Regions from separate parts of the Dickeya fangzhongdai genome, predicted to be linked through region 3. Evidence: predicted binding sites of a transcription regulator. Region 3 holds the regulator's gene; each other region holds the start of a gene.
What was found. Region 3 encodes Fur, which represses iron uptake genes when iron is present. Its sites were predicted from a motif close to ATAATAATGAGAACNACTATCAA; they were not measured.
Positions count from the first base shown of each region.

Region 1: the regulator Fur is predicted to act here: its motif matches at 8,008-8,030, upstream of CVE23_RS07320 (TonB-dependent receptor domain-containing protein).
Region 2: the regulator Fur is predicted to act here: its motif matches at 7,335-7,357, upstream of exbB (tol-pal system-associated acyl-CoA thioesterase).

Region 1 covers NZ_CP025003.1:1,579,990-1,590,497, reverse strand. The annotation lists gene CVE23_RS07355 (ABC transporter permease) at 1-323, opposite strand, end outside; gene CVE23_RS07350 (helix-turn-helix transcriptional regulator) at 697-1,431, shown strand; gene CVE23_RS07345 (hypothetical protein) at 1,453-1,788, opposite strand; gene CVE23_RS07335 (proline iminopeptidase-family hydrolase) at 2,366-3,259, shown strand; gene CVE23_RS07330 (Dps family protein) at 3,495-3,980, shown strand; gene CVE23_RS07325 (lactonase family protein) at 4,075-5,217, opposite strand; gene CVE23_RS07320 (TonB-dependent receptor domain-containing protein) at 5,396-7,861, opposite strand; gene CVE23_RS07315 (heme ABC transporter ATP-binding protein) at 8,067-8,861, opposite strand; gene CVE23_RS07310 (FecCD family ABC transporter permease) at 8,854-9,810, opposite strand; gene CVE23_RS07305 (heme/hemin ABC transporter substrate-binding protein) at 9,840-10,508, opposite strand, start outside.
Region 2 covers NZ_CP025003.1:396,011-406,518, reverse strand. The annotation lists gene CVE23_RS01905 (carbohydrate porin) at 1-1,063, shown strand, start outside; gene CVE23_RS01900 (sucrose-specific PTS transporter subunit IIBC) at 1,147-2,517, shown strand; gene CVE23_RS01895 (glycoside hydrolase family 32 protein) at 2,517-3,929, shown strand; gene CVE23_RS01890 (substrate-binding domain-containing protein) at 3,979-4,998, shown strand; gene CVE23_RS01885 (Qnr family pentapeptide repeat protein) at 5,126-5,776, shown strand; gene exbD (TonB system transport protein ExbD) at 5,907-6,326, opposite strand; gene exbB (tol-pal system-associated acyl-CoA thioesterase) at 6,331-7,266, opposite strand; gene metC (cystathionine beta-lyase) at 7,528-8,721, shown strand; gene CVE23_RS01860 (DedA family protein) at 9,053-9,712, shown strand; gene CVE23_RS01855 (AraC family transcriptional regulator) at 9,778-10,508, opposite strand, start outside.
Region 3 covers NZ_CP025003.1:1,450,796-1,461,303, reverse strand. The annotation lists gene kdpD (two-component system sensor histidine kinase KdpD) at 1-395, shown strand, start outside; gene kdpE (two-component system response regulator KdpE) at 392-1,081, shown strand; gene CVE23_RS06770 (EamA family transporter) at 1,167-1,595, shown strand; gene pgm (phosphoglucomutase (alpha-D-glucose-1,6-bisphosphate-dependent)) at 1,664-3,307, opposite strand; gene seqA (replication initiation negative regulator SeqA) at 3,333-3,869, opposite strand; gene ybfF (esterase) at 4,126-4,896, shown strand; gene ybfE (LexA regulated protein) at 5,185-5,466, shown strand; gene CVE23_RS06745 (methyl-accepting chemotaxis protein) at 5,528-7,219, opposite strand; gene fldA (flavodoxin FldA) at 7,638-8,165, shown strand; gene fur (ferric iron uptake transcriptional regulator) at 8,509-8,955, shown strand; gene glnS (glutamine--tRNA ligase) at 9,031-10,508, opposite strand, start outside.

The DNA.
Region 1 (10,508 bases), 130 kb from region 3:
ACACTGCCCAGCACCAGCAGCAGCGTCGGCTCCACCCGGGACGCCACCAGCGGCAGGGTATCGATTTTGTAGACGATGGAGCGCCCCATTTCGCCGTGCAGCAGATTGCGCAGAAAGTAGAAATACTGCAGCCAGACCGGCTCATCCAGGCCGTACTGCGCACGAATGCGGGCGATGGCGTCCGGCGTGCTGCGAATGCCCAGCAGCAGACGCGCCGGGTCGCCGGGAATGGCCCGTACCAGCAGAAAGGTGATCAGACTGATGCCGAACAGCACCGGCAGCATCTGCAACGGACGCAGCAATAAAAATCGGTAACGGTGCATGTTATTTCCCCCACTGCGCTGCACATAAACAGTGCAGTCTGCCCGGCGACGGCGTTATCGGAACCGGAACGGCGCAAGCACGCCGACGGGAAACAACAGCTCGATAGTCGTGACACTGGCGCATAAAAGCCTCAATTAACACCGCCTTAATCCGGCACTGGCATTTACGCTAGCGGTCACTCACCGCGCTGGGTAGTTAGTAAAAATGCTAGTTTTTGCGTGTAGCCAACTGGCACCCAAATTGCATTAACTCAGGAGATAAACGTCGGATTGTGTCGTGATCCATGCCGTAAGCGGGAGGGCAGCCGTGAGCGAAAAAACAGCCGTGAGCAGGAAAATAGACGTCGCCCCCCGTGGAGGAACCGCCGTGGGGCTGGCCGACAGCGACCATCGCGGAGCGGCGGCATTTGAACCGGCCTTCGAACGGTTGTACGACGACGTGCGGCAACTGGGGTTTGACGCGCTGATTTACGACTACACGCCGGTTCCGCGTTCGCTGGACGGCGAATTGATCACCCCGTCCCTGCTGCGCACCCGCAATGTGCCGGATGACATGGTGTCGCTATGGTGCCAGAGCGGCTACTACCAGGTAGACCCGGTACAGATCCACGCCCTCGACAGCTGCGCGCCGTTCACCTGGTCCTACTGTCGCCCGGAGAACACCTCGCTGCGCCGGGTGCTGAACGAACAGCACCGCCCGGTTTCCCACTATATGCAGGACCATAATATGCTGTGCGGCGTCACCGTGCCGATGCACCTGCCGAAAGGCGGCTTCGTCACCGTGACCGCTATTCATACCGGGCTTGATACCGACAGCGAGATCGAGACGGTGCTGGCGCGTATGGGGCTGCTGGCCCATACCTTTCAGGAACAGGTGTTCCCGCTGTTTGACCAAGCCTGGTACCTTTGCCGCCACGTGCATCTTAGCCCGCGCGAGCAGGAGTGTCTGGCCTGGTCGGCGGAAGGACTGACCGCCAAGGAGATCGCCCGCAAACTGCACCGTTCGCTGGCGACCGTCAATCTGCACCTCAACAACGCCGCCCGCAAGCTCGGCGCCAGCAACCGCGTACAGGCAGTGGTGCGGGCGATGCATTATCGGCTGCTGTAACGCCGCCGCGTCACGGCACCGTCACATGCACCCGGCGCAGCTGGTGCAACGCCAGTCCTGCGGATTGACGGCCTGATAGAAAAAGCGGAAATAACACTCTTCAATCGGCACCTGATGCTGTTCGAAACAGTCCGCCAGCCAATCGACGTTTTCCAGAATCCAGTCATCTTCATCCAGCCCGTCCCGGTAAAGCTCATCATCCGGGTCAATCACCGAATAAATCCCCAGTGTTCCCAGATGCTGCTCGCAGTATTTCTCCGGTAATTCAAACTCACGCCCCAGATAATCAATGATCCAGTGACCGTGACATAAAAGATTACCGTTCCGGCTCCATGATGCCGTAAAAGGATTTTGCATGATTATCTATACCCAAAATAATTCGAGTTGCGGGAAGGCGGCAACCGAGTGAATCCCCAGGAGCTTACATAAGTAAGTGACTGGGGTGAGCGAGGGCAGCCAACGCACCTGCAACTTGAAGTATGACAGGTATAAAATACCATTAATATCATTAGAATAAATATAAAACCTGACAATATCTGGATAAATAAATCGGCATGAATAATACAATCTATCAGAGTGGAAAAATATATGGATATATACCCAAAATAATTCGAGTTGCAGGAAGGCGGCAAGTGAGTGAATCCCGATGAGCTTACTCAGGTAAGTGATTCGGGTGAATGAACGCAGCCAACACACCTGCAACTTGAAGTATGACGGGTATAAACCTATAACCCTCAATGGGTAAATAATAAAAGCATTGATGAAAGACAACGTATTTTCGATTAGCAGAGAAATACATATAATTGCCTCTCGATAAATCCTCGTTATTCAGACGCGTTCTGCCGTCACGGTACAACCTCGTATTTTTGCTAGCTATTCACCGCAACGCGCCGGCGGTAGCGTGTGCCTGTCCATCATGAAAAAGGTATGCGTTATGTATAACGTCTGTGAGGGGTATGCCCCTTTTCGCGAGTACCAGACCTGGTACCGGGTCTGTGGCGATCTCGCCTCGCCGCTGACGCCGCTGGTGGTGGCGCACGGCGGCCCCGGTTGCACCCACGACTATGTGGACGCGTTTCGCGACCTCGCCCAAACCGGCCGGGCGGTGATCCATTACGATCAGACAGGCAACGGCCGTTCCACCCATTTGCGCGACAAACCGGCCGGGTTCTGGCAGGTATCGCTGTTTCTGGATGAACTCGACAACCTGCTGCGCCACCTTGGCATCGCGCAGCGCTATGCCTTGCTGGGGCAATCGTGGGGCGGCATGCTGGCGGCGGAACATGCCGTGCGGCAACCGGCTGGGTTGCAGGGGCTGGTGATCGCAAACTCGCCCGCCTCTATGGCATTGTGGCTGTCCGCCGCCGCCCGACTGCGCGCTGCCCTACCGCCGACGGTGCAGGCCACGTTGCTGGCTCACGAACAGGTCGGCACGCTAAACAGCGATGCCTATCGCGCCGCCAGCCAGGTGTTTTACCAGCGCCATGTTTGCCGGCTCGATCCCTGGCCGGACGAGGTGAAACGCACCTTTGCCGCGATGGACGACGATCCAACCGTCTACCACGCCATGAACGGGCCGACCGAGTTCCACGTGATCGGTTCCATGAAGGACTGGAGCATCATCGACCGTCTGCATGCCATCAGCGTGCCGACATTGCTGATTTCCGGCGAGTACGACGAAGCGGCCCCCGAGGTGGTGCAGCCCTTCGCCGACCACATCCGCCACAGCGAATGGGTGATCTTCCGGCACTCCAGCCACATGCCGCACGTAGAAGAGCGCGCCGCCTGCATGGCGGTGGTCGGCGAGTTTCTTGAACGCCTGCCCTGATGCCGCCTCGCGCCGTCCGCTAATCGCACGGCGTACCGACCCGAAATGTTGATACGCCGCAAACGTTTATTCACAGAATCGCTTTATAACTGGTTCACCACCCCCGCCCGGCGAAGATGGGACCGGGATTTCTGGTCTATGATGAAAAAGCCGTCACGTTGCCCGGCAAGAGAGCACATGCCGGACTGATGTTCATGGCGAACCAACACGCGATTGACAGAAAGGAGAGCGTTATATGTCAGGCAGTAAAAAGAAAAAGAGCCCGATTGGACTGGATGTGCAGCAGTCTGAAAAGATTGCCGCCAAACTGAACACCTTGCTGGCCAACTACCAGATTCTTTACATGAATGTGCGCGGTTATCACTGGAACATTTCCGGTGCGGCGTTTTTCGAACTTCACGCCAAGTTTGAGGAAATCTACAACGAACTGCTGTTGAAAATCGACGAACTGGCGGAACGTATTCTGGCGCTGGGCGCCCAACCGCTGCATGCCTACAGCGACTACCTGAAAGTGGCGGACATCAAAGAAGACGTCAACGCCACCGACGGCAAAAAAACGCTGGCAGGGTTGCTGGCCGGTTATGCCGTGCTGCTGCAACAGCAGCGGGAAATCCTGCCGCTGGCGGCGGAAGCCAGCGATGAAGGCACCGCGTCGCTGATGACCGATTACATCAAAGAGCAGGAAAAACAGATCTGGATGTTCAACGCCTACCTGAAATAACCCCGGCCTGACACCTCATCACCACCCCGCCCGCTCAGGGCGGGGTTCATGCACTAACCGCGTTTTACCGCACACCGGCGCTACTCTGTCTTACTTAAGGCAGCGTGACGATCTCAATCCAGTTAGCGCCTTTACCGGTCGGGAAACGGCCGGTCAGCGTCAATTCGCCGCTGGTTTGATTGATGCGATACACCGACAACTGATCGGATTTTTCACCGCTGGCGATCAGGTAGCGGCCGCTGGGATCGATCTGAATACCGCGCGGCTGGGTTTCGGTAGGATAGCGCGCCACATAACGCAATTGACCACTCTTGGGCGTAACCCGCAACAGGCTGACGGTGCTGCTGGTGCGTTCGGAAACATACAGGAAACGGCCGTTTGGCGTTAGCCGCAGATCCGCGCTCCAGATTTTCGGGCGGTTATCGATGCCCGGCGCTTTAGGGTCGACCGTGCCGGGTTGCATTCCCGCGTCCGCCGGGAGGGCATCGGTGTAATCCCGCAACGTCAGCCGACCGGTGGTTTTGTTCAGCGTCAGCCGCGCCACTTTACCGGACAGCTCATTACTGACGTACAGGGTGCGGTGATCCGGCGCCCAAACCAGATGACGCGGTCCATTGCCCGCCGATAACGCCAGTTCAGCCGGCGTATTCGGGGTCAGCTGTCCGGTTTTGGCATTAAAGCGGAACTGCAACAGCTGGTCGCTGCCCAGATTGCTGGCCAGCACAAACCGGTTCTGGCTATCGGCGATGATGCTGTGCGCATTCTTCCCGGTAGGCACGACCTGCACCGCCTCGGCGCTCACGCGACCGTCTGCCGCAATCGGGCTGACCGCCACCTTGTTGCCGCCGTAGGAGGCGCTGAGCAGCCAGCGTCCGGTGCGATCGGTAGAAATGTACGCCATGCTGTCGGGCAGCGGCGCCGTTCCGGCCGGGCTCAACGCGCCGGTCTTCCGGTCGATGGCGTAACCGGCCAGCGTGTACGGTTTGCTGCGCACCGCGGCGTACAGATGGCGCTGGTCCGGACTGAGCGCCATCGGCATGACTTGCGCGCCAGCGGCCACCGTACCAATGGCGGTCAACTGGCCGTTTTTGGTATTCAAGGTATAAGAGCGGATTTCCCCGTCTCCCGCCGCCGACACGTATACCGCGGTCACGGCCGATGACGCCAGCGGCCACAAACTGGCCGCCAGCAACGCCGCCATACCGCCCCATGTGGTGAGTTTCGTGTGTTTTGCCATATTTTATCCCTGATGATTTCGTGATGTTCTACGTATAAACCCATTCGTCCAATAAATTAAAACAGCATTTTAATCCAGAAGGAATAGCAAACGCCGCAGGGATATGGGATAGGCGGTCAGGACGGGGAAACAGTCTCCTGCCGACCGGCAGGAGACCGTTGGAAAGGCTCAGCGACGATCAGAAATCGACATTGACGCCCAGTTGGAAGGTGCGGCCCGGCATCACGGCCAGTTCGCGGTTGTAGCCATCCTGAGCGGTGCTCTGCGTCAGTTGACGGCTGCTCAGGTAGTCCCAGTATTTACGGTCGGTCAGGTTATAAACGCCGCCGCTCAGCCGCACAGTCGGCAGCACGCGCCAGTAGGCGGTCAGGTCCACCAGTCCGTACCCCGGCACGCGCATATACTGGGTGGTCGAATCGGTCAGCGCCGCGCCGGTATTGTTGTACCCCTGACGGTTGTTGGCGGTGGCGCGCTTACCTTTCTGGAACGTCGACGTGATGGCCGCGCCGTAGCGGTTGTTCGCTTCGTCCCAGGCCAGTCCCACCACCGCTTTCACCGGCGCTACGCTGTCGAGGTCGACGTATTTGTCGCCCAGATAGCGGGATTTCGATTTACCTTCGTTATAGCCGATCGCCATCGTGGTGCTGAACCCGCCGAGCGCGTCAAACCAGGTGCCCCACTGCACGCGGCTGCTGAATTCCGCGCCGTAGATATAAGCCTTGTCGCGGTTTTCCATCTGGTATGCGGTATAGATATTCGACGGTACGTTGGTGAACTTTTCCGGATTAGCCGCACGGGTATAGCGGGTGTTGGCGATAAAGTTCTTGTAGTCGTTGTAGAACACGGCGGTGCGGAAGGTCACCCCGTCGGTCATGTCGCCTTTCAGACCCCACTCATAGTTGTTGCTGGTTTCGGTTTCCAGATTGCTGTTGCCGATCAGCGCGTACTGCGCACGGCCGGCATAGCTGGAGCCCAGACTCCAGGAGCCGTACAGCTGGCTGGCGTCCGGGAACTGGGCGCCGCGGCGATACTGCAGGTAGGTGCTCAGGCGCGGCGTCAGTTCATACTGCAAACTGAGCGACGGCAGCACTTCGGTATCGCGGGTGGTCTTGCCGTACAGCGACTGTACATCGTTCGTGGTGATCGCGCTGCTGCCCGCGCTCAGGCTGGACAGGTTGCGTGACTTGGTGCTCTGGTGCGCCACCCGCACCCCAGGGGTGATCGCCAGCGTCCTGCCGGCCAGTTCAACCTCCATTTTATCCTGCACAAAGCCGCCCAGACTGTAGCTGCGGCTATCCGCTTCCGGCTGCATGATGACATTGGCCCCGGTCTGAGCCGGCGACTGATGGAACGGGCGTTCGGTATCGGACTGTTGGGCGTTGAAGCCCCAGGTGAACTGGTGCATGCCGACGGATTTCAGCAGGCTGGTTTCGATGCCGTAGGTTCTGACGTTGTAGTCGGAGTTGACTTTCTGCATGCTGCCGTCGTCCAGCGGCAGGTCGGTGTCGTCTTTCGCGGTGGAACGCTGGGCGTAGATGCGGGAATCCACCGCATCCACCCAGCCGGTGTTGGTGGCGGAGGTCCAGTTGTGGCGCAGGCTGCCGCTCCAGCGCTCGCTGTCGCTGTCCTGCTGCGAGGTGCCGACGATGCTGCTGCCAAAGTTATTCCAGCCGTCGTAGTGGGTGTGAGACGTCTTGCTGTAGTAGTCGAGCGTCCCGGTAAAACGGTGCTGATCGTTAGGCTGCCAGATGGCGGAAGTCATCACCGCCGTCGAGTGCCAGTTGAGCGGATAGGCGGACAACTGGTCGCTGTTGGTGCGGGTTTCCTGACCATCACGACGGCTGATCACCGCAATGCCGCGCAGGGTCTGATCGCCGCCGGCGACGGTGACGCCGTTGTGCCAGCTACGGCTGGCGGAGTCGTAGTCGCTCTGATAACCGACATAGTGGTCTTTCTGCGCGGATAAATACTGATCGGGCGATTTGGGGCGGAACGACACTGCGCCGCCGATGGCGTTATTGGCGCGCTCGATCGGCGTCGCACCCGCGTCGATGCTCACCAGGCCGTACATGTACGGGTCGATGTAATCACGGCCGATGCCGAAGGTGTTAAGACCGGGACGCCCGGCGTAACTGCGGCCGGTGGCGTTGGGCAACGGGATGCCGTCTACATCGATCGCCACCCGGTTGCTCTCCAGACCGCGGATGTTGTAACCGGTGTACCCGCCGCGATCAAACCCGCTTTTACCGGCGCCGGAACCGCCGCTGACGCCGGTGGCGCTCACCAGCGGCTGATAGCGCATGATAGAACCAAAGTCGTTGCCTCCGTTCTTTTGCATGTCGCTGTCGGTCATGGTGATGGTGGTGCCCGGTTTGGTGACGCGCGGCGACATCACCGTCATCTGATCGCCGGACCCACCAGCGGCGGTTTTGTCCGCCGACACGGCTTTTTTCGTCCCACTGTCCGTCGTGGTCGATGGCGTCGTGGTGGTCGATGGCGTCGTGGTGGTCGATGGCGTCGTCGTCGATGATGTCGCTGTGTTCGCGTCCGCCGCCAGCGTTGGGCAGGCAAGACCGGTCAATACGCCGGTCAAAATGATCCGGTTTAACCCGGTGCGATGCTTTTCTTTGTTGTGCAAGAACATACTGCAACCTCAATAGTGGATGTCATTATCTTCTTGCTCAGGGATTGCCAAACAGTATCATTTCAACCCGTTACGGTTGGAATACCCGTCATGTTTCACGTTGCCGGCGCATCAGCCGCCTGCCTGCAACCTGAAACCCCTCGGGTACGATCGTTGTTATTATAATTATCGAACTTTTTTCTTCATCGGCGCGCCCCGCGCGTCGTTAACGGCGCAACGCCACCTGCGGCATACCGGTGTCGCCGTGCGGGCTGACCAACACCTCCGCCTGATACCAGCGCTGAATCGCTGCCTCGGTCAGCACCTGCGTCGGCGCGCCTTCCTCCACCTTGCGCCCGCCCTGCATCACCACCACCCGGTCGGCCCATAGCGACGCCAGATTGAGATCGTGCAATACGCAGCACACCGCCAGTTTCCCGTCTTCAGTCAGCGATTTCAGCAATCGCAACAGCCGTTGCTGATAGAACAAATCCAGCGCCGAGGTGGGCTCGTCCAGAAACAGCCAGCCTTGCGGGCCGTCGCCCTGCCAGAGCTGGGCCAGCGCCTGCGCCAGCCGGACACGTTGCTGCTCGCCGCCGGACAATTGCGGATACAACCGCTGCCGCAGGTGCCCGCAACCGGTCAGCGCCAGCACCGCGGACACCACGTCCGGCTCCGGCGTATCGCGCCAGGGGGTTCGCCCCATCGCCACCACCTCTTCCACGCGGAACGACGCGGTCAGCGTATTGTCCTGACGCATCACCGCCCGCTGGCGCGCCAGCGCGCCCGGCGACCAGTTAGCCAACGCCCGGCCATCAAGCCGGCATTCTCCCCGCTGCGGGGTCAGATAACCGGTCAGCAGCCGCAACAGGGTGGATTTACCCGCGCCGTTCGGCCCGATCAACGCCACCAGTTCGCCCTGAGCCAGCGTCAACGACACATCGTCAATCAGGGTCCGACCGCCGGCGACCTGATAGCGCAACTGACTCGCCGCCAGTGGCGCAAAACTCGGTTCAGCCATGTTGTCGCCTTAGAATCAACCACAAAAACCACGGGCCGCCGATCAGACAGGTCAGCAACCCCACCGGCATTTCCGCCGGCACCACCAGCGTGCGGGCCAGCGTATCCGCCAGCAACAGCAGCAACGCCCCGCCCAGCGTCGCGCCCGGCAACAACCAGCGGTGATCCGCACCCAGCAGCAGCCGCATCAGGTGCGGCGTGATCAGGCCGACAAAAGCGATGACGCCGCTGACCGACACCGCCGCCGCCACCAGCACCGCGCACAAAATCACTACCCGGCGCCGGGTGCGGCGCACATCCACCCCAAGGTAATGCGCTTCCTCGTCGCCCAGTTGCAGCAGATTGAGCGGCGACGCCAGCCTTTGCAGCCACCACACGCACGGCACCACCAGCGACGCCACCGCCGCCACCGTTACCCACTGCGCCTGCCCCATACTGCCCATGCCCCACAGCGACAGCTGGCGCAGTTGCTGATCGTTGCTGATCCACGCCAGCAGGCCGGTGGCGGCGCTGCCGATGGCGTTGATGGCAATGCCCACCAGCAACAGACGCGACAGGGATCGATCCCCCGACAGGCTGAGGGAGAACAGCAGCAGCATGATCAGCAAACTGCCGACAAAGGCGGCCAGCAACGGCAGGTACAGCGCCAGCAGCGTCGGCAACGCCAGCGGAAACAGTATCGCCAGCGCCACGCCGACGGCCGCCCCGCTGCTGACCCCCAGCAATACCGGGTCCGCCAGCGGATTGCGAAACAGCCCCTGCATCCCGGCGCCGGACAATGCCAGCGCCATCCCCACCAGCAACGCCAGCACCACTCGCGGCAGGCGAATATACAGCCATACCTGCCACGCCATGCTGTCGATCGGACGGGTCATCAACTGCGTCAATGACACCGGCATCGCACCGCTACCGGCGGCGATTAACGCCAGCAGCGCCAGCGCGCCCGCCATCGCCAGCAGCGTCAAACGCGGAGGCAGGCTCACTTCGCCGCATCCACCGCCTGACGCAGGCGCAACAGCGCCGCGGGCGTATCCAGACCAAAGCCCAGCAACGCCATATCATCGACAATCAGTAACCGTTGGTGCTTGCCTGCCGGCGTCAGCGCCAGTCCCGGCAATTTCCACACCGCCGCGCCGCCGCCCAGCGATTTCGCGCCATCGGTGGTGATCACCACCCAGTCCGGCTGGCTCGCTACCACCCCCTCCTGCGACAACGGCTGATAGCGGTTGAAACCCTGCATCGCGTTCTGCAATCCGGCGGCGCGGAACGCGGCGTCCGCCGCGGTGTCCTGTCCGGCCGCCATTGCGCCCATGCCGCTATGACTGAGAATGAACAACATGCGGGCCGACGCCGGTTGCGACGGTATCGCCGCCAGTTGCTGTTTCACCTGTTGCGCCAGCGCTTCGCCGCGCGGCGTCACCCCCAGCGCACCGGCGATCGCCTGAATCTTTTCGCCGATGCCGTCGACCGTTTGCGGCTCCGGCACCGTCACCACGCGCACACCCCGGCTGGCTACCTGTTCCAGCACCGTAGACGGCTGCGCCAGCGCGCTCGCCAGCACCAGCGTCGGTTGCATCGACAGAATGCCTTCCGCGTTTAGCTGGCGCATGTAGCCGACATTCGGCAGTGATGTCACCGCCTCGGGGTG
Region 2 (10,508 bases), 1.1 Mb from region 3:
CACCCGTTTCAAAGTGATGATGGCGGACGGCCAGCGCAGCTATAACGACTGGACCGCCAGCACCAGCGACCTGAACGTGCGCGAAGCGTTTGTGGAGTTGGGCTCGCTGCCGACGTTCACCGGCGCCTTCAAGGACACCACGCTGTGGGCAGGTAAGCGTTTTGACCGCGACAACTTCGACATCCACTGGATCGACTCCGACGTGGTGTTCCTGGCAGGAACCGGCGGCGGTATCTACGACGTGAAACCGGTGGATGGCTGGAAAACCAACTTCTCCCTGTACGGCCGCAGCCTCGGCGAGATCACCACGCTGGACAATGAGATCCAGAACTACATCGTCACCAGCAATAACTTCGTCGGCCCGTTCCAGTTCATGCTGAGCGGCCTGCGCGCCCGCAACAACGACATAAAAGAAAATACCGGGCGCAACAACGCCAACAACGTCACCAACACCAATGCCGGCGACAGCGGTTATCACGCGCTGGCCGCCTGGCACGGCGACAGCTTCTACGGCCTGCGCGACGGGACGTCCAAAGTGGCGCTGCTGTACGGCCACGGCCTCGGCGGCGAAGTTAAATCCATCGGTTCCGACGGCAACCTGACCCAGAATGCCAGTACCTGGCGCCTGGCGACCTACGGCACTACCGCGCTGAATAAAACCTGGAGCTTCGCCCCGGCGATTCTGGCGCAAAGCAGCAAAGATCGTTACGTTCAGGGGGATGACTATCGCTGGGTGACATTTAATGCGCGCTTTATTCAGGAAATCACCGAAAACTTCGCACTGGCCTATGAAGGCAGCTATCAATATATGAATCTGGATCCTCAGGGATACTTATCGCGTAATCAGGTAAGCGGCGGGTTCTACAAGCTGACTTTCGCCCCGACGTTCAAAGTGGGCGATATCTCCAATTTATTAAGCCGTCCGGAACTGCGCGTCTTCGCCAGTTACATGGATTGGGACAAGCGGCTGGATAACTACGCCAGCGACGACGCCTTCGGCTCCACCGGCTTCAAAGCCGGCGGCGAATGGACCTTCGGCGTCCAGATGGAAACCTGGTTTTAACGGTTAACGCGGCCGTCACCGGCAAGGCTTATGCTACCGGTGACGGGTGACCGCACACCTGTTATTGATAAAAGAGGAATACTATGGATATTCATGCCACTGCGGCATCCCTGATTCCCTTGCTGGGCGGCAGGGAAAATATCGCCAGCGCCGCGCACTGCGCCACCCGCCTGCGGCTGGTGCTCAACGATGACAGCCTGGCCGATAAAACCGCCATCGAAAGCGTCGAGGGCGTCAAAGGGTGTTTCCAGAATGCCGGCCAGATGCAGATCATTTTTGGCTCCGGGCTGGTGAACAAGGTCTACGCCGAGTTCATCAAGGCCGCCGGCATCAGCGAAACCAGCACCGCCGAAACCGCCACGCTGGCGGCGCAAAAGCTCAACCCGCTGCAACGGCTGGCGCGCTTGCTGTCGAACATTTTCGTGCCGATTATCCCGGCGATTGTCGCCTCCGGCCTGCTGATGGGCCTGCTCGGCATGATCAAGACCTACGGCTGGGTCGACGCCGGCAGCGCCATTTTCGTGATGCTGGATATGTTCAGCTCCGCCGCTTTCATCATTCTGCCGATTCTGATCGGCTTTACCGCCGCGCGTGAATTCGGCGGCAACCCTTATCTGGGCGCGACGCTGGGCGGCATCCTCACCCACCCGGCGCTGACCAACGCCTGGGGCGTAGCCGGCGGTTTCAAGACCATGCACCTGTTCGGTCTGGAATTCGCCATGATCGGCTATCAGGGCACCGTGTTCCCGGTATTGCTGGCGGTCTGGTTCATGAGTCTGGTGGAAAAGCGCCTGCGCAAGGTGGTGCCGAACGCGCTGGATATCATCGTGACGCCGTTCCTGACCGTGATCATTTCCGGCTTCGTCGCCATGCTGGTGATTGGCCCGGCGGGCCGTATGCTGGGCGACGGCATTTCCTTAGTGCTGAGCACCCTGATTGCCCACGCCGGCTGGCTGGCCGGGCTGCTGTTCGGCGGGCTTTATTCGGCTATCGTCATCACCGGCGTGCACCACAGCTTCCATGCTATTGAAGCCGGGCTGCTGGGTAACCCGTCCATCGGCGTCAACTTCCTGCTGCCGATCTGGGCGATGGCTAACGTAGCGCAGGGCGGCGCCTGTCTGGCGGTGTACTTCAAAACCCGCGACGCTAAAATCAGAGCCATCGCCGTGCCGTCGTCGCTTTCCTGTCTGCTCGGCATTACCGAAGCGGCGATCTTCGGGATTAACCTGCGCTTCATCAAACCGTTTCTGGCCGGGCTGGCGGGCGGCGCGCTGGGCGGCGCCTGGGTCGTCGCCAACCACGTCAACATGACGGCGGTCGGGCTGACCGGCATTCCGGGCCTTGCCATCGTACAGGCAGGCTCAATCCTGAATTATCTGATTGGCATGTTGATCGCCTTTGGCGCAGCCTTCCTGATCTCTCTGTTGCTGAAATACAAAACGGACAACGCATAATGAAGGAAATCCATCTGTTAAAACGCATGGCCTACGCCCTGATGTCCGGACCGTCACGGCAAACCTATGACCCGCATCGTCCGCAGTGGCACCTGTCGCCGCTGGTCGGGCTGCTGAACGATCCGAATGGCTTCGTGCAGCATAAGGGGCGTTACCATCTGTTTTATCAGTGGAATCCGCAGGCCTGCGCCCACGGCGCCAAGTTCTGGGGGCACTGGAGCTCCGCCGATCTGGTGCACTGGCGTCACGAACCGGTGGCGCTGGTGCCATCAGAAAGCTATGAAAGCCACGGCTGCTACTCTGGCTCCGCCGTGGTGGACAACGACGCTCTGGCGCTGATTTATACCGGCAACGTGAAATACGACGACGGCTCACGCACCGCGTATCAGTGCCTGGCGCGCGCCAACGACGACGGCGAATTCGACAAGGTCGGCCCGGTGCTGTCATTGCCGGAAGGGTACACCGGCCACGTCCGCGACCCGAAGGTCTGGCGTCATCAGGACAACTGGTACATGGTGCTGGGCGCACAGGATGTGGATTTACAGGGCAAAGTGCTGCTGTATCGGTCATCCGACCTGCTGCAATGGCATTCTCTGGGTGAAATCGCCGGCTCCCGCCTCAACGGGCTGGGCGATTTCGGTTACATGTGGGAATGCCCGGACCTGTTCGCACTAGAAAACCATGAGGTGTTGATCTGCTGTCCGCAAGGGCTGCCAGCCGAAGAAGAGCGCTACCTGAATACCCATCAGTCCGGTTATTTCATCGGTTCGCTCGACTACGACAACGGCAGTTTCCCCCATCAGGCGTTCCACGAACTGGATCTGGGCTTCGAATTTTACGCACCGCAAACCACGCAGAGCGAAGATGGCCGCCGTCTGCTGTTCGGCTGGATGGGCGTGCCGGATCAGGACGAATTCTTTCAACCGACAATCACGCACGGCTGGATCCATACCATGACCTGCCCGCGCGAACTGACGCTGCGCGATGATCGGGTTTATCAGCAACCGGCGCGCGAGCTGCAAAGCCTGCGTCATCTGGAACATCTGTGGCAGGGCGTCGCTAACTACGCGCCCGCGCTGCCCGCCAGCAGCGCGGAACTCATGCTGGACACACAGGGTGAATTTCAGATCAACTTCGCCGGGGTGATGGTGCTGTGCTGGGACGGCGAACGCCTGACCCTGAGCCGTCGCAATCGCCGCACCAACGAGCCGGAACACCGTTACTGGCATGACGGCCCGCTGCACCACTTGCAGATTCTGTGCGACCGCTCCAGCGTGGAAATTTTTATCAACCACGGGCAGGCGGTGATGTCATCACGCTATTTCCCCACCAGCGACGCCATGGTCAGCTTCAGCGGCTCGGGTCGCATCACGTTGCAACACTGGCTGTTGGCACCGTGCGTGATAGAATAAGGTTCCTTTTCATGCCATTAAAGGCACATTGTTCTCTAAAGATACCACGGTGAAACAGACCAAACGCGTCACAATCAGCGACATCGCACGACTGGCGGGAGTATCCAAATCCACCGCCAGTCTGGTTCTCAATGGCCGCAGCAAAGAGTTCCGCGTTTCGGACGAAACCCGTGACCGGGTGCTGGCGCTGGCGCAGCAGCAACGCTATCAACCCAGCATCCACGCCCGCTCTTTGCGCTCCAGCCGCAGCAACACGCTGGGGCTGGTGGTGCCGGAAATGACCAACTACGGTTTTGCGGTGATCTCCCGCGAACTGGAGTGCCTGTGTCGGGAAGCCGGGTTGCAATTGCTGATTGCCTGTACCGATGAGAACGCCAGCCAGGAAATGATGGCGGTCAACAGCTTGATTCAGCGTCAGGTGGATGGCCTGATCGTCGCGTCCAGCATGCTGAGCGATGTCGAATACCAGAAGATTAACCAGCAGTTGCCGGTATTGCAGTTCGACCGGGTGATCGGCGAGTCCGACCTGCCGATGGTGGTCTCCGAGGCGGTGGAATCGACCGCCACGCTGGTGGAAAACATCGCCCGTCAGCATCCGGACGAATTCTATTTCATCGGCGGTCAGCCGCGCATTTCCCCCACCCGCGATCGATTGGCCGGTTTTCAGCTCGGGCTGGAGCGCGCCGGCGTCGAGTGCCGCCCGGAATGGATTATCCACGGCAACTATCATTCCAGCGCCGGTTACGAGATGTTCGCCCAACTGTGCGCCCGCCTCGGCCGCCCGCCCAGGGCGCTGTTTACCGCCGCCTGCGGCCTGCTGGAAGGGGTGCTGCGCTACCTGAACCAGCACAACCTGATGGACTGCGACATGCGGCTGTGCAGTTTTGACGATCACTACCTGTTTGATTGCCTGCCGATGAAGATCGATACCGTGGCGCAGGATTGCGAGACGCTGGCGCGCAACAGCTTCGGGATGATCAACGCGCTGATTGAAGGGCAGCCGTTGCAGGAAAGCCGCGTGTATGTGCCGACCCGCCTGCACTGGCGTCACCCGGACTCCCGCGCCTGAAGGCGATGCATCTGGAAGACCTCACTGAAGAGATAGCGTGACAAAAAGAGAAGCGCGACAAAAAGTAGCTTGCGAGGCTGGCGACCGGTAAGATAACCGACAACTGGTTATATTTACAGGTATGATAATGAATGCCCAGACCTTTGAAGAGCAAAAGTTTAGTGCGGATCGCTTCACCCATCAGCGCGTCGAAAACTGTAAATTCCATAATTGCGACTTTGCCGGCTGCGATTTAACTGATACTCAGTTTTTGGACTGCCAGTTTTTCGATCAAGAAAGCCAAATGGGCTGTAATTTTTATAGAGCGACATTGAAAGACGCCAGCTTTAAAAACTGTGATTTGTCGCTGTGCAATTTCCGCTCGGTGAAGGCTCTGGGCATTGAAATACGCGACTGCCGGGCGCAGGGCGCTGACTTCCGGGACGCCAGCTTCATGAACAGGATTACCGCCCGCACATGGTTTTGCAGCGCCTACATCACGAAATCAAATTTAAGTTACGCCAACCTGTCGGGCGTCATACTGGAAAAGTGTGAGCTTTGGGAAAACCGCTGGACGGGCGCGAATGTCAACGGCGCCAGCTTTGTCGGCTCCGATTTATCAGGGGGAGAGTTTACTTCTTTTGACTGGCGTTCCGCCGACTTTACGCAATGCGATTTAATCAACTCAGAATTGGGGGAGCTTGATGTGCGCTCGACAAACCTCGAAGGCGTGAAGTTAGATAATTATCAGATAAATACGTTGATGGAGCGTCTTGGAATAATCGTGATTGAACAATAGTTGAAAGCCGCAAGAATCCGTCAGGCGCCGCCAGCTCTCTCGGTTTATTCGCGGCAGCGTGCAAAAAACCAGACGCCCATAAAAAAACCACCGCCGGAGCGGTGGTTCAGTGCAGGCAGCAAACCGCGACTCAGCGTGCTTTCTCCGCGCCCATCAGGCCAATTTTGAGATAGCCCGACTCACGCAGCGAATCCATCACCCGCATCAGGGTTTCATAATCCACACTCTTGTCTGCCTGAAAGAAAATGGTGGTGTCTTTATTGCCCAGGGTTTTGGCTTCCAGCGCCTGAGCCAGCGTCGCTTCGGTGATCGCATCGTCGCCCAGATAGAGCTGTTTATCGGCCTTCACCGTCAGGAACACCGGTTTTTCCGGGCGCGGCTGCGGCGTGGCGCTGGAGGCCGGCAGGTTGACCCGCACATCCACCGTCGCCAGCGGCGCCGCCACCATGAAGATGATCAGCAGCACCAGCATAACGTCGATAAACGGCGTCACGTTGATGTCATGCATTTCACCGTTTTCACTCTGCCCGTCGTTCAGATGCATCGCCATCGACTTACCCTACCCGCAGTTTCTGCGCCGGTGAAGAAGAGGCGTTGCCGGTACTGGCTGCAATATCCAGATCGCGGCTCTGCAACAGCAGAATCTGCGCGGCCACATCGCCTACTATCGCCTTGTAGCTGGCCGTCCAGCGCGCGAACACGTTATAGATCACCACCGCCGGAATCGCCGCGACCAGACCGACGGCCGTCGCCAGCAGCGCTTCGGCGATACCCGGCGCCACCACCGCCAGATTGGTGGTCTGCGACTGGGCGATGCCGATAAAGCTGTTCATGATGCCCCAGACGGTACCGAACAGACCGATAAACGGCGCGATAGCGCCCACCGTCGCCAGATAACCGGTGCCGCGCCCCATCTGACGCCCGGTAGCCGCCACCCGGCGTTCAAAACGAAACGCGGTGCGCTCTTTGATGCCGTTATTGTCGTCGGAACGTTCGGACAGCTCCTGCTCATTGCGGGCATCCGCCAGCAGTTGCAGCGAAACGCTGCCCGGCTTGAACACGCCGGCGATATCCGACGCGTCATCCAGCGAGCGGGCATCGTCCAACGCCTGATACTCTCGACGGATGCGCTTTTTGGCGCTCATCAGGCTGGCGCTCTTGCCGAAGAAGATCGCCCAGGTAACCACGGATGCCAGCAACAGGCCGATCATCACCGTTTTTACCACCACGTCAGCGTGCTGATACATTCCCCAGACGGACAGATCCGTGCTCATCAGGCTGCTGACGGCTCCCGGCGGCGCGGACGGAGCAACCGTCGCCGCTGCCGTGCCGGTCGCGATCGGCGCCGACGTCGGCGCGGCCAATGCGCCGCCTGCCATGCCCAGCAACGCGAACGCCATCAGACGATGAGTAAAGCCCCCGAACACACGGCCGGACTTACGCCAGACTGATGATCCCCGTTGGTTAATATTCTTGTCAGCCGTATACACGCTGTGCCTCCACCAATCATTTTCATGCCACTTTAATCTGGCGAAAATGATACCAAACCCAGAATTAATTGATAGTCGTTCTCATTATTATTTACGCATTTTGCTGCACGCTTTACCTCTAACGCGCCGTTTCCCGGCACATTCGCTGCATCGCATCAACGACATATTCATCTTGATAAGAAAAGCCGCCCCCCTGTCATCCCAGCCGTGATAACGTACGGGAATAGACGCAAGGAATGTTTGAGCTACAGGTGATGCCGTATGACGAGTAAAAAAATCGCCACCGCGCTGGTGGCCGCCGGGCGCAGCAAAAGAGTGACCCAGGGGGCGGTAAACCCGGTGATTCAGCGCGCCTCTTCGCTGGTATTCGACAGCGTGCAGGACAAGAAACACGCTACCATCAACCGCGCCAAAGGCGCGCTGTTTTACGGTCGCCGCGGCACCCTGACCCACTTCGCTTTTCAGGACGCCATGACCGAACTGGAAGGCGGCGCGGGCTGTGCGCTTTACCCCTGCGGCGCCGCGGCCACCGCCAACGCCATCGTATCGTTTATCTCGGCGGGCGATCACCTGTTGGTCACGGGTTCCGCCTATGAACCGACGCAGGATTTTTGTAACAAAGTGCTGAACAAAATGAACATCAGCACCACCTTTTTCGATCCGATGATCGGCGGCGACATCGCCAGTCTAATCCAACCCAATACCCGGGTCGTGTTTCTGGAATCTCCCGGTTCCATCACCATGGAAGTACAGGACGTTCCGGCGATTGTCGCCGCCGTGCGCCGCGTTAACCCGGATATCGTCATCATGATCGACAACACCTGGGCGGCCGGCGTGCTGTTCCGGCCGCTTGATCTTGGCGTAGATATTTCGATTCAGTCCGGCACCAAATACATCACTGGTCACTCCGATGTCATGATTGGCACCGCCGTCGCCAACGCGCGCTGCTGGGATCAACTGCGCGAGCAGTCCTACCTGATGGGGCAAATGGCCGACGCCGACAGCGCCTACATGGCCAGCCGCGGGCTGCGGACGCTCGGCGTCAGGTTGCAGCAGCATCAGGAAAACGGCTTGCGCGTGGCGCGCTGGCTGGCGGAACGCCCGGAAGTGGCGACGGTCAACCACCCGGCGCTGCCCGGTTGCAAAGGGCATGAATTCTTCGTGCGGGATTTCAGCGGCGCCAACGGCCTGTTCTCATTCGTGCTGAAAGAGAAGCTAAACCGCGAGCAACTGGCCCATTATCTCGACCATTTTAGCCACTTCCGCATGGCCTATTCCTGGGGCGGTTTCGAATCGCTGATTCTGGCTAATCAGCCGGAAGAACTGGCGGCGATTCGCCCGGCAGGCGGCGTCGACTTTACCGGTACGCTGGTACGGCTGCACATCGGCCTGGAAGATTGCGACGATTTGATCGCCGATTTGGAAACCGGCTTCAGGAGATTGCGGGAAATGTGACGCCACTATCCCTCCGGCCCCCTGATGCCGCTGTGGTAAGTGAGGCAAAGCGTATATGATGAACAGTAACAATGATGATAATACGTTTACCTTTTTTACCCTATCCTGATGCTCGTCTTTTCAGGCTTAGAGCCTATCCCAATAGGCGTCATTGGCGCAGCCAGTTTGGACGCGGACAGCGCGCAGAACCCGGAGCGTACACGTAGTACGTGAGGAGTTCGAGCACTGCCCAGGTCCAAAATGGCAAGTAAAATAGCCCTATTGGGATAGGCTCTTAGTGCGGCGTATTTACGCGGCTTCAGGGGTTATAGCAAACCAGACAGGATGCGATATGAGTGTTGTTCATGAAATTATTCAGGCGCTGTGGCAACAAGACTTCAGCGCGCTGGCCGATCCACGTGTGGTATGGGTCATTTATGGCGTGCTTTTCACCACCCTGTTTCTGGAAAACGGTTTGCTGCCCGCCTCCTTTCTGCCCGGCGACAGCCTGTTGCTGCTGACCGGCGCCATGATCGCCAAAGGCGTGATGAGCTTTATTCCCACTATGGTGCTGTTGACCGTGGCCGCCAGCCTCGGCTGCTGGCTGAGTTACCTGCAAGGGCGCTGGCTGGGCGATACCCGGCTGGTGAAGAAATGGCTGCATCAGTTGCCGGCTCACTATCATCAACGCACCCACAACCTGTTCCACCAGCATGGGCTGGCAGCGCTGCTGATTGGTCGTTTTCTGGCGTTCGTGCGGACCTTGTTGCCGACCATTGCCGGGGTGTCCGGACTGAGCAGCACCCGCTTTCAGATTTTCAACTGGTTGAGCGGTTTTCTGTGGGTCACCGGTATCGTCACGCTGGGCTACGCTCTCAGCCAGATTCCGCTGGTCAAACGCTATGAAGATCAGGTCATGACCGCGCTGTGCATTCTGCCGCTGGTGTTGTTGTTCAGCGGGCTGGTGGGGATGCTGCTGGTGTTGTGGCGTAAAAAACGGGCGATGGCCTGAGAAATACAATTACCGGCGGAGCAAACACGCGCCGCCGGATAATCGATATGCGGTTCATGCGCGGTTCAACTGCTCTCCACCACCCCTGACCCCGAACGCAGTCTGGCGACTTCATCGCCTGGCGTAACGCCAAAGAAGCGCTTGAATTCCCGGCTGAACTGCGAAGAACTTTCGTACCCCACCTGCATGGAGGCCGCATTGGCTTTCAGCCCGTCATGCACCATCAACAAACGCGCCTTGTGCAGCCGGTAGGACTTCAGGTACTGCACGGGCGAGGTGTTGGTCACCGCCTTAAAGTTATGGTGAAACGCCGACACGCTCATGTTCACTTCCATTGCCAGCCGCTCCACGCTCAGGTTGTCCGCGTAATGGTTTTCGATATAGCGCAGCGCGCGGGCAATCTGGCTGAAATGGCTGTAGCGGTTCATCAGCGCCTGTAACGAATCGCCGCAGGGTCCGCACAGCACATGGTAGAGAATTTCACGCACAATCCACGGCCCCAGCACCCTGGCGTCGCGGGTGTTCGCCATCGCCTCCAGCAATCGCTCCGTCGCACACAGGATGGCCTCGTTAAGCGGCACGCTGTTGATGCCGGCGCTATCGGCACGTCGTTTCTCGCCGCAGCCGTCATCCCCCATCTCGATCAACAGATCTTGCAGAATCGGGATATCCACCCGGATGGAAATGCCGACCAGCGGATTTTCCGGGCTGGCGAAACTTTCGCACTCGAACGGCAGCGGCACCGTCATCAGCAGGTAGTTGTCCGGGTCATACTGGAAGACCTTGTCTCCCAGAT
Region 3 (10,508 bases):
CCCTGGTGTACTGCGACGCCAGCCTGATCGAACGGGTGTTGATCAACCTGCTGGAAAACGCCATCAAATATGCAGGCGAGCAGGCGACGATCACCGTTTCCGCCAGCCAGGTTTCCTCCCCGACCTCCGGCGATATGCTGGAAGTGCAGGTGCGGGATAACGGCCCCGGCATCCCCGAAGGTCAGGAAAGAATGATTTTTGACAAGTTCGCCCGCGGGCACAAAGAATCTTCCATTCCCGGCGTCGGTCTGGGGCTGGCAATCTGCCGGGCCATTGTGGAAATTCACGGCGGACGAATCTGGGCCACCAACGCGGATGACGGCAGTGCGGTGTTCCACTTTACTTTGCCGCTGGCGCCGCCGCCGGCGCTCGAACCTGAAGAGATGGAGTCCTGACCCTGTTACAGACCAACATCCTGATCGTAGAAGATGAGAAAGAGATCCGGCGTTTTGTCCGCAACGCGCTGGAGAACGAAGGCTGTCGCGTATTCGACGCTGAAACGCTGCAACGGGGACTGATCGAAGCCGCGACCCGTAAACCGGATCTGATTATTCTCGATCTGGGTCTGCCCGACGGCGACGGTATTGATTACATCCGGGATCTGCGCCAGTGGAGCGCGATTCCGGTTATCGTGCTGTCCGCCCGTACCGACGAGCAGGACAAGATAGACGCGCTGGACGCCGGCGCCGATGATTACCTCACCAAACCGTTCGGCATCGGCGAGTTGCTGGCACGGGTTCGGGTGGCGCTGCGCCGTTTCAGCGCCTCCCAGCAGGAAACCCCACTCATTAGCTTTTCGAACGTCACGGTGGATTTGGTCAATCGTCAGGTCATGCGCGACCAGCAGGAACTGCACCTGACGCCGATTGAATTCCGACTGCTGACCACCCTGCTCGCCAGCCCCGGCAAGGTGCTGACGCAGCGCCAACTGCTCAATCAGGTCTGGGGTCCTAACGCGGTGGAGCACAGCCATTATCTGCGTATCTACATGGGTCATTTGCGTCAAAAACTGGAACACGACCCGGCCCGCCCGCGTCACTTTCTGACCGAGACCGCCATCGGCTACCGGTTTATGCCCTAGTTTGCGTCCTTTACTGATTTATGCCGCTGGCGCCCCGCCCGCGTCAGGCGTAGCATCCTGATTTTTATCCGCGAGAAAAATATCAATGAGTAGCTGGTTACTTTACGCCTTGCTGTCGGCGTTGTGCGCCGCGCTAGTGGCGCTGTTTGGCAAAATCGGCCTGCAACAGCTGGACGCCAATACCGCCACCGCCATTCGTGCGGTGATCATGGCGCTGTTTCTGGTCGGCGTGGTGGTGGCGCAGGGCAAAACATCGTTGTTCGGCACCGTACTTGCCAACCACAAGGCGATGGTGTTCATCGTGCTGAGCGGCGTGGCGGGCGCGCTGTCCTGGCTGTTTTATTTTATGGCGCTGAAAAGCGGCACCGTCGCGCAGGTGGCGCCCATCGACAAACTGAGCGTGGTGTTCGCGGTGATTCTGGCGGCGCTGCTGCTGGGAGAAAAAGTGTCGCTGTTGGCCGGGGTTGGCGTCGCGCTGATTTCCGCCGGCGCGCTGTTGGTGGCGTTGGGATAAACGACTGGCCGCAGGCATAAAAAAGGCGCTGTTGACACAGCGCCCTGCTTTTCAACCGGGTTGACCCGTTACTTCGCGCTGCTCAACACCGCGCTGACAATCTCAACCGCTTCTTTCTCGATTTTCTCGCGGTGCTCCGCGCCGAGGAAACTTTCGCAGTAAATTTTGTAAGCCTCTTCCGTGCCGGACGGGCGCGCGGCAAACCAGCCGTTGTCGGTCATCACCTTCAGGCCGCCAATCGACGCGCCATTGCCGGGCGCAGCGGTCAGACGAGCGGTGATCGGGTCGCCTGCCAGCGTGCTGGCGGACACCATTTCCGGCGACAGTTTGGACAACGCCGCTTTCTGCGCGTGCGTCGCCGGCGCCTGCAAACGGTTGTAGCTCGGCGCGCCAAAACGCTCGGCCAGCGCATCATAGTGCTGCTGCGGGTTTTTGCCGGTCACCGCGGTGATTTCCGCCGCCAGCAGACACAGGATGATGCCGTCTTTGTCGGTCGACCACGGTTTGCCGTCAAAACGCAGGAACGACGCGCCGGCGCTCTCTTCGCCGCCGAAGCCCAATGTCCCGTCGAACAGGCCGTCTACAAACCATTTGAAGCCGACCGGCACTTCCACCAGTTTACGGCCGAGATCCGCCACCACCCGGTCGATCATGGCGCTGGACACCAGCGTTTTGCCGACCGCCACCGACTCGCTCCACTGCGGGCGATGACGGAACAGGTAGTTGATAGCCACCGCCAGATAGTGGTTCGGGTTCATCAACCCGGCCGGGGTGACGATACCGTGACGGTCATAATCCGGATCGTTGGCGAAAGCCAGATCAAACTTGTCGCGCAGCGCCAGCAGACCAGACATCGCCGACACGGACGAGCAGTCCATGCGGATCACGCCATCGTGATCCAGCGTCATGAAACGGAAGGTCTGATCGACGGCGTCGTTGACCAGCGTCAGGTCCAGCTGGTAGCGCTCGGCGATGCGCTGCCAGTAGGCAATGCCGGAGCCGCCGAGCGGATCGACGCCGAGTTTCAGGCCGGCGCGCTGAATCGCCGCCATGTCCACTACCTCGCCCAGCGCCTCGACATACGGTTCAACCAAATCGCGCTCGTGCAGATGACCGCTCAGGCGCGCCTTATCCAGAGACTGACGTTTCACGTCGCGCAGATTGTCCGCCAGCAGCGCGTTGGCGCGTTTCTCAATCACGCTGGTGAGGTTGGTGTCCGCCGGGCCGCCGTTAGGCGGGTTATATTTGATGCCGCCGTCTTCCGGTGGGTTATGGGAAGGGGTAATCACGATGCCGTCCGCCAGCGCGCCGCCCTGACGATTGTGCACCAGAATCGCGTTCGACACCGCCGGCGTCGGGGTAAAACCGTTATCCTGCTGAACAATGACGTCAACGCCGTTGGCCGTCAGCACTTCCAGCACCGAGATAAACGCCGGCTCGGACAACGCATGGGTATCTTTCCCCACGTAGCACGGCCCCGTGATGCCCTGACGGCTACGCTCTTCGGCAATCGCCTGAGCAATCGCCAGAATATGGGCTTCATTGAAGCTGTGGCGGGCGGCGCAACCGCGATGCCCGGAGGTGCCGAATTTAACCGACTGAGCCGGATTGGTGACATCCGGGCGCAACACATAATACTGGGACGTCAACTGTGCGACATTAATCAGGTCGCTTTGCCGGGTAGGTTGTCCGGCTCTCGGGTGATTAGCCATTGGCGTTTCTTCCTGACGCAGTGATTTAAATAGTGCCGCAAACTTTCTCAGTCAGTTCCGGCGGGAACTGCATCGCCAGCATGATGTACTCGATCATGCTGCGTTTGCGACCGGTATTGGTGTTGGTGATAACCCAGTAAGGCGTGTCGTCGATGTGCCGGGGTTTGGTCTGAGCGCCGTGCAGCAACAAGGTCTGCTCGTCGGCGGCAAAATAGACGCGGGTGCGGCCATGCAGCGATTCGGTAGCAGCCGCAAACGCTTCCGGCGACAGGCGATGCAGGGTGGACAGTACCAGCAGAAAACGATTGACCGCCTTGTTCTGCTCGGCATATTCGTCCGACAGCAGCAACTCGCGCACGGTTCTTACCCGGTCACGAGACGGCTGTGCGGCCGCAGGCTGGGCGATTGTCGACGCCGCTGGCGACGGAGTTGCCGCGGCGGCTGGCTGCGCGCCGCTGAATTTCAGCATGCGCCGTAAAATATCCGATGCACTCTCGCCGATATGCTGAGTGTGGCTGGCGATATAACGGTAAAGCTCGTCGTCGACCTCAATAGTTTTCATTTTTATCCAGTACTGTTTTATGTCTTTAATCAATCATCAGGAATTATACAGGCTATGCGCAACCCGCGAACAGCGTCAGACGCCGGTGACGCCAAATTCAGGATTATCCTGAATTTGCGCACGCATCCCTGTTCCATGAATGCGGCTTTCTATCCCCTGCCCCGACGAGCGCTGCCCGACAGAGTTTACCCTGCGGCGAAGCGTCATGGTAAAGTCATGATACCCTAAGCCACTGTCTCTCTGAATGAACTTCACCATGAAATTGAATTATCGCTGGCAAAACGCGCAACACCCGCAGAACCGGTTACCGGTTATTCTCATTCACGGCTTGTTTGGCAATCTGGACAATCTTGGCGTTCTGGCCCGCGACCTGCAAAAACACCACGATACGTTGCAGATTGATCTGCGCAACCACGGGCTGTCGCCCCGCTCTCCGGAGATGAACTACCCGGCGATGGCGCAGGATGTGCGTGAACTGATTGACGAACTGGGGCTGGAGCGTGTGATTCTGGTCGGTCACTCGATGGGGGGAAAGGTATCGATGGCGCTGACCGAAATGCTTGCCGGGCGTATCGAGCGCATTGTGGCGATTGATATCGCGCCGGTGGACTATCAGGTGCGTCGTCACGACAACGTTTTCGCCGCCATTCGCGCCGTTAGCGATGCTGGCGTGGAGCAGCGCGCCAAAGCCGCGGAAATCATGCGTGATTACCTGCCGGGAGAAGAAGGCGTCGTCCAGTTTTTGCTGAAGTCTTTCCAGCAGGGAGAATGGCGCTTTAACGTGCCGGTATTGTGGGATCAGTACGAACACATCGTTGGCTGGCAAGAGGTGCCCGCCTGGCCCGGCCCGATCCTGTTTATCCGCGGCAGCGAGTCGCCTTACCTGGACGATCGCTATCGCGATGCGCTGCTGCGCCAGTTCCCTGCCGCCAAAGCGCACGTGGTGAGCGGCGCCAGCCACTGGGTTCATGCGGAAAAACCGGAAGCGGTGCTGCGCGCCATCCACCGTTTCCTGGCCGCCGACTGATAACGCAGCAGGCAACGTCGGAATCTCGGCTGCCGGACATCGGCGCCAACCGGAGTCAATCTACGGTTTAATTGCGCGCCGCCCTCCAGTAAACCGTTGTCGCCACCGCAACGGCTGGGGTATCATGGCGCGCGCAGTATTGAGGGACGGCTGTCTGGCCACTTGCATCGTTAACCACATTTCATCAAAACGCGGCCTGAGTTGCCGAAAGCGACGGATTACCCCGGTGTTCGAATCCCGGTGATCAAAAGCGGCGTTTTGGCCGAATTTCTTGCAGTACCATTATCTATGGCAAAAGAACAAACGGATCGCACCACGCTGGATCTGTTCGCGAACGAGCGTCGTCCGGGGCGGCCCAAAACCAACCCGCTCTCCCGCGACGAGCAGTTACGGATCAATAAACGCAATCAGTTACGGCGTGACCGGGTGCGGGGTCTGCGTCGCGTTGAGCTGAAAATCAATAGTGAAGCGGTAGACATTTTGAATGCGTTGGCTGAGCAGAAAAACATCAGCCGCAGTGAACTGATCGAACAAATACTGCTGGCGCAGCTGGCGGAACAAGAAAACTAAACCTCGCTGGCGTCGTCCATGACGCCGGTCGTCCTATTACATCAGAACGTTTCCACGACTATCAGAACGTTTCCCAGTTATCGCTGCTCTTTTTACTGCTGCTCGTCGTAGCGGCCGGCAGGGCTTTGGCGGGAGCCGCCACCGCTTTGGACGGCGCCTGACGATCGCGTCTCGGCGGCAGACCGGCCGACTGTTCTTCCGACAGACGGAATACCGATACCGCTTCGGTCAGCACCATCGCCTGCTCTTCCAGCGAACGGGTTGCCGCCGAGGCTTCCTGTACCAGCGCGGCGTTCTGCTGAGTCACGCTATCCATTTCCGTGATTGCCTGACCGGCCTGAGCGATACCTTTACTCTGCTCATCCGACGCCGTGGCGATTTCCGCCATAATGTCGGTGACGTTGGTTACCGCGGTCACGATCTCGCTCATGGTGCTGCCCGCATCGGCTACCAGCGTCGACCCGTTATCCACACAGCGCACCGACTCGGCAATCAGGTGTTCGATCTCTTTGGCTGCCTGCGCACTGCGCTGCGCCAGACTTCTCACCTCGCCGGCCACCACGGCAAAGCCCCGTCCTTGTTCACCGGCGCGGGCCGCTTCCACCGCTGCGTTCAACGCCAGAATGTTGGTCTGGAAGGCAATACCGTTGATAACGCTGGTGATCTCGGCGATTTTCTTCGAGCTGCCGGAGATTTCCGCCATGGTTTTCACCACATTATCAACCAAATCCCCGCCCTTACTGGCGGTGGTGGAAGCCTGACGGGCCAGCTGACTGGCGTGGCTGGCGTTTTCAGCGTTCTGCTTCACCGTTGATGTCAGCTGTTCCATGCTGGCGGCGCTTTCTTCCAGCGCTGCCGCCTGTGACTCGGTGCGAGCCGCCAGATCGTTGTTACCGGAAGCGATTTCCGATACGCCCTGATAAATAGAGTCAGCACTGGTACGAATGGTGCTGACGGTATTGGCCAGACTGCCCTGCATATCGCGCAACAGCGGGAACAGCCGGCCCACGCAGTTGTTGCCGAAATCCAGAATCGGTTTCCCCAGACGGCCGTTGGCAATCACCTGGAAATGATCGCGCAGATCGTTAAGCGGGCGCACCAGACAAGCCACCAGATAGCGGTCGGTCAGGAATAACATCACCAGACCGGCGATCAGCCCCGCCAGCAAAATGTTCTGGCCGACGCCAGTGATAGTCTCCAGTCGGTTGCCGGCATCGACGAACATCGTCGAACCCGCTTTATTAAAGTTGGTGAAAGAGACGTTGAACTGGCGGCTGAAGGCCGGCACGATATCTTTGGCGAATTTGTCATAGTCATCGAACTTTTTGTCCGCCGCACGCTGGAACATGGGCTCGACGCCCTGAGTAATCAGATTGCCCCAGTCGCGGATTACCGCGTCAACCAACTCCGGCGACATGCCGGCATGATCAATCTTCTTGAATGCTTCCAGGTTGGATTTCAGTAAATCCAGCGCGGCCTGTGATGATTTTTGCTGTTCGTCCGCTTTCTGGTTATCGCCGCTCTGACGATAGTCAATCGCACGCGCCAGTCGGGTCACCATGCGGAAATACTGGTCGTTGCCGGTGTTAACCAAATTCATATTGTTGACCAGCAACGCACTGGTTTTGGAGGTTTCGTTCATGGTCCGGAACGAATACATGGTGTAGACCGAAACAGCAATCCATAACACACAGAAGATGCCAAGCACCCACAGCATGGCTGTGCGAATGGCAATATTTTTTAGGAATTGCATAGTTGACTCCATAAATGGGCTATTGGTCGAGGAGGTAAGTCTTGTTTTGATTTATGCGATGAGAAAGTCTCTCGCTTTGTAAGAAACATTGCTGCACATTTACATTCAATAAAAGCACCATGCTCTGTCATCGTCAAAACTATAGGAATGTTTAGTGTTTTATGTCGTTTAAAAGCTAATAAAAATTAGATATTTAACCAATTATCCATATTTTCAGTCATCTGTACGAATATCGTATTTTAAAAAAATTAAAAAAACATTAAGGGAGTGATGCAAAAACAATCAATTAATCGCTTCCGCGCCATTTCACGATATGGCAACAGATACACGTTTATCCGTCAGACAGTGTCTGCTATTATTAGCGGATCGTGGGTGACGCAAGCACCATACCCTTAAGAATCAAGAGGTTATTTTATCTATGGCTCTCATAGGCATTTTTTTTGGCAGTGACACGGGCAATACCGAAAACATCGCCAAGACGATCCAGCAACAACTGGGCAGCGACGTCGCCGAACTGCACGACATTGCCAAAAGCAGCAAAGAAGATCTTGAGCGTTTCGACATCCTGCTGCTGGGTATTCCAACCTGGTATTACGGCGAAGCGCAGTGTGATTGGGATGACTTCTTCCCTACGCTGGAAGAGATTGATTTTGCCGGCAAGCTGGTCGCCATCTTCGGTTGTGGCGATCAGGAAGACTATGCGGAGTACTTCTGTGACGCCATGGGCACCATTCGCGATATTATCGAGCCGCGTGGCGCCAATATCGTCGGTCACTGGCCGACCGAAGGCTATTACTTCGAAGCCTCAAAAGGTCTGTCGGATGACACCCACTTTATCGGTCTGGCCATCGATGAAGATCGTCAGCCGGAGCTGACCAGCGAACGCGTCTCCAACTGGGTCAAGCAAATCAGCGAAGAGCTGAACCTGAAAGCACTGCAGGCCTGATTCATCTATGGCTCTGATACCGATGTATTCAGAGCCATATCTATATAGATAGACAAAACCTATCACAATCAGTGATACATTTTTTTAACTTTTCATTCCGACAGGGTACAATACCCACTCGGTCAGCCGGTTGCGTTTAATGACCTGTCTTGGCGTACAATATGTCTCTCGCAGGGAACAACTCTGAATACAGAGAGTTAGCAAGAATCATATTGTAAAAGTTCCGTGGTTTTCATTTCGACGGCGCGGTTCTATAATTGAGACACAGTGACCTTTTTTAAGCCGACCGATGATACTAGGCTAATAGCCTCCCAGATAAAGCAAGTAACAGGACTAAATCCGCATGACTGACAACAATACCGCATTAAAGAAGGCTGGCCTGAAAGTCACACTTCCACGACTGAAAATTCTGGAAGTGCTTCAGGATCCTCAATGCCACCACGTCAGCGCGGAAGACTTATACAAAAAGCTGATTGATATGGGGGAAGAGATTGGTCTGGCTACCGTTTACCGCGTGCTTAACCAGTTTGACGACGCCGGCATCGTTACCCGTCATAACTTCGAAGGCGGCAAGTCGGTTTTCGAACTCACGCAGCAGCACCATCATGATCATCTGATCTGTCTGGATTGCGGCCGGGTGATTGAATTCAGCGACGAGTCTATCGAAGCGCGCCAGCGTGAGATCTCCGAGAAACACGGCATCAAACTGACCAACCACAGCCTGTATTTGTACGGCCATTGCAGTAGCGGCGATTGCCGTGAAGACGACAATGCGCACAACGAACGCTAATCACTCGATGCAGAGAAAAAATAAAACCGCCGCGGCGGTTTTATTTTTGTCTTTTTCCCGGTAGCCGGGCGGCTGTTACCCCGCCCAACTGTCCCGCAAACCGACCGTGCGGTTAAACACCAGATTATCCGCACTGGAATAAACGCGATCGGCGCAGAAATACCCTTCACGCTCAAACTGATAGGCTTTTTCAACTTCAGCCTGACCCAGACTGGCTTCCACAAAGCCCTGGGCGACAGTCAGCGAATCCGGGTTGATGGTGGAGAGAAAATCCTCCGCCGCGCCGGGGTTAGCCACGCTGAACAGACGGTCATACAGACGGAACTGCGCCGGCAGTGCATGAGCCGCCGATACCCAGTGGATCACGCCTTTCACTTTACGGCCGTCAGCCGGATCTTTGCTCAGGGTTTCCGTATCGCAGCTGCAGTAAATCGTGGTGATCACGCCCTGCTCGTCTTTATCAATGTGCTCGGCCTTAATGACATAGGCGTTACGCAGGCGCACTTCTTTGCCCAGCACCAAACGTTTGTACTGCTTGTTGGCTTCTTCGCGGAAATCAGCGCGATCGATATACACCTCGCGGCTGAACGCCACCTGGCGCGATCCCATTTCCGGTTTATTGGGATGATTGGGCATAGTAAGCCACTCTTCATGCCCTGCCGGCAGGTTCTCAATCACTACCTTCACCGGATCCAGTACCGCCATCGCCCGTGGCGCGTTCTCGTTCAGATCGTCGCGAATGCAGGATTCCAGCGCCGCCATCTCCACGGTGTTGTCCTGCTTGGTGACGCCGATACGACGACAGAACTCACGAATGGACGCCGCAGTGTATCCGCGACGACGCAAGCCGGAGATAGTCGGCATACGCGGATCGTTCCAGCCTTCCACCACTTTCTCGTTCACCAGCTGGTTCAGTTTACGCTTGGACATCACCGCGTATTCCAGATTCAGGCGGGAAAACTCATACTGCCGCGGGTGGGCAGGAATGGAGATATTATCCAGCACCCAGTCATACAGGCGGCGGTTGTCCTGAAATTCCAGCGTACACAGCGAATGGGTGATACCTTCCAGCGCATCGGAAATGCAGTGGGTGAAATCGTACATCGGATAAATGCACCATTTGTTGCCGGTCTGATGGTGCTCGGCAAATTTGATGCGGTACAGCACCGGATCGCGCATAACGATGAACGGCGAGGCCATATCGATTTTGGCGCGCAGGCACGCCGTGCCTTCAGCGAAACCGCCGCTGCGCATTTTCTCGAACAGCGTCAGGTTTTCTTCGACGCTACGGTCGCGGTACGGGCTGTTTTTACCCGGCGAGGTCAGGGTGCCGCGGTATTCGCGGATCTGCTCCGGCGTCAACTCATCGACATACGCCAACCCTTTATTAATCAGTTCAATCGCGTAAAAGTGCAGCTGATCAAAATAATCAGACGAGTAGCGAACGTTGCCGCTCCAGGAAAAACCCAGCCACTGAACGTCATGCTTGATGGACTCAACGTACTCGATATCTTCTTTTACCGGGTTGGTATCATCAAAGCGCAGGTTGCACT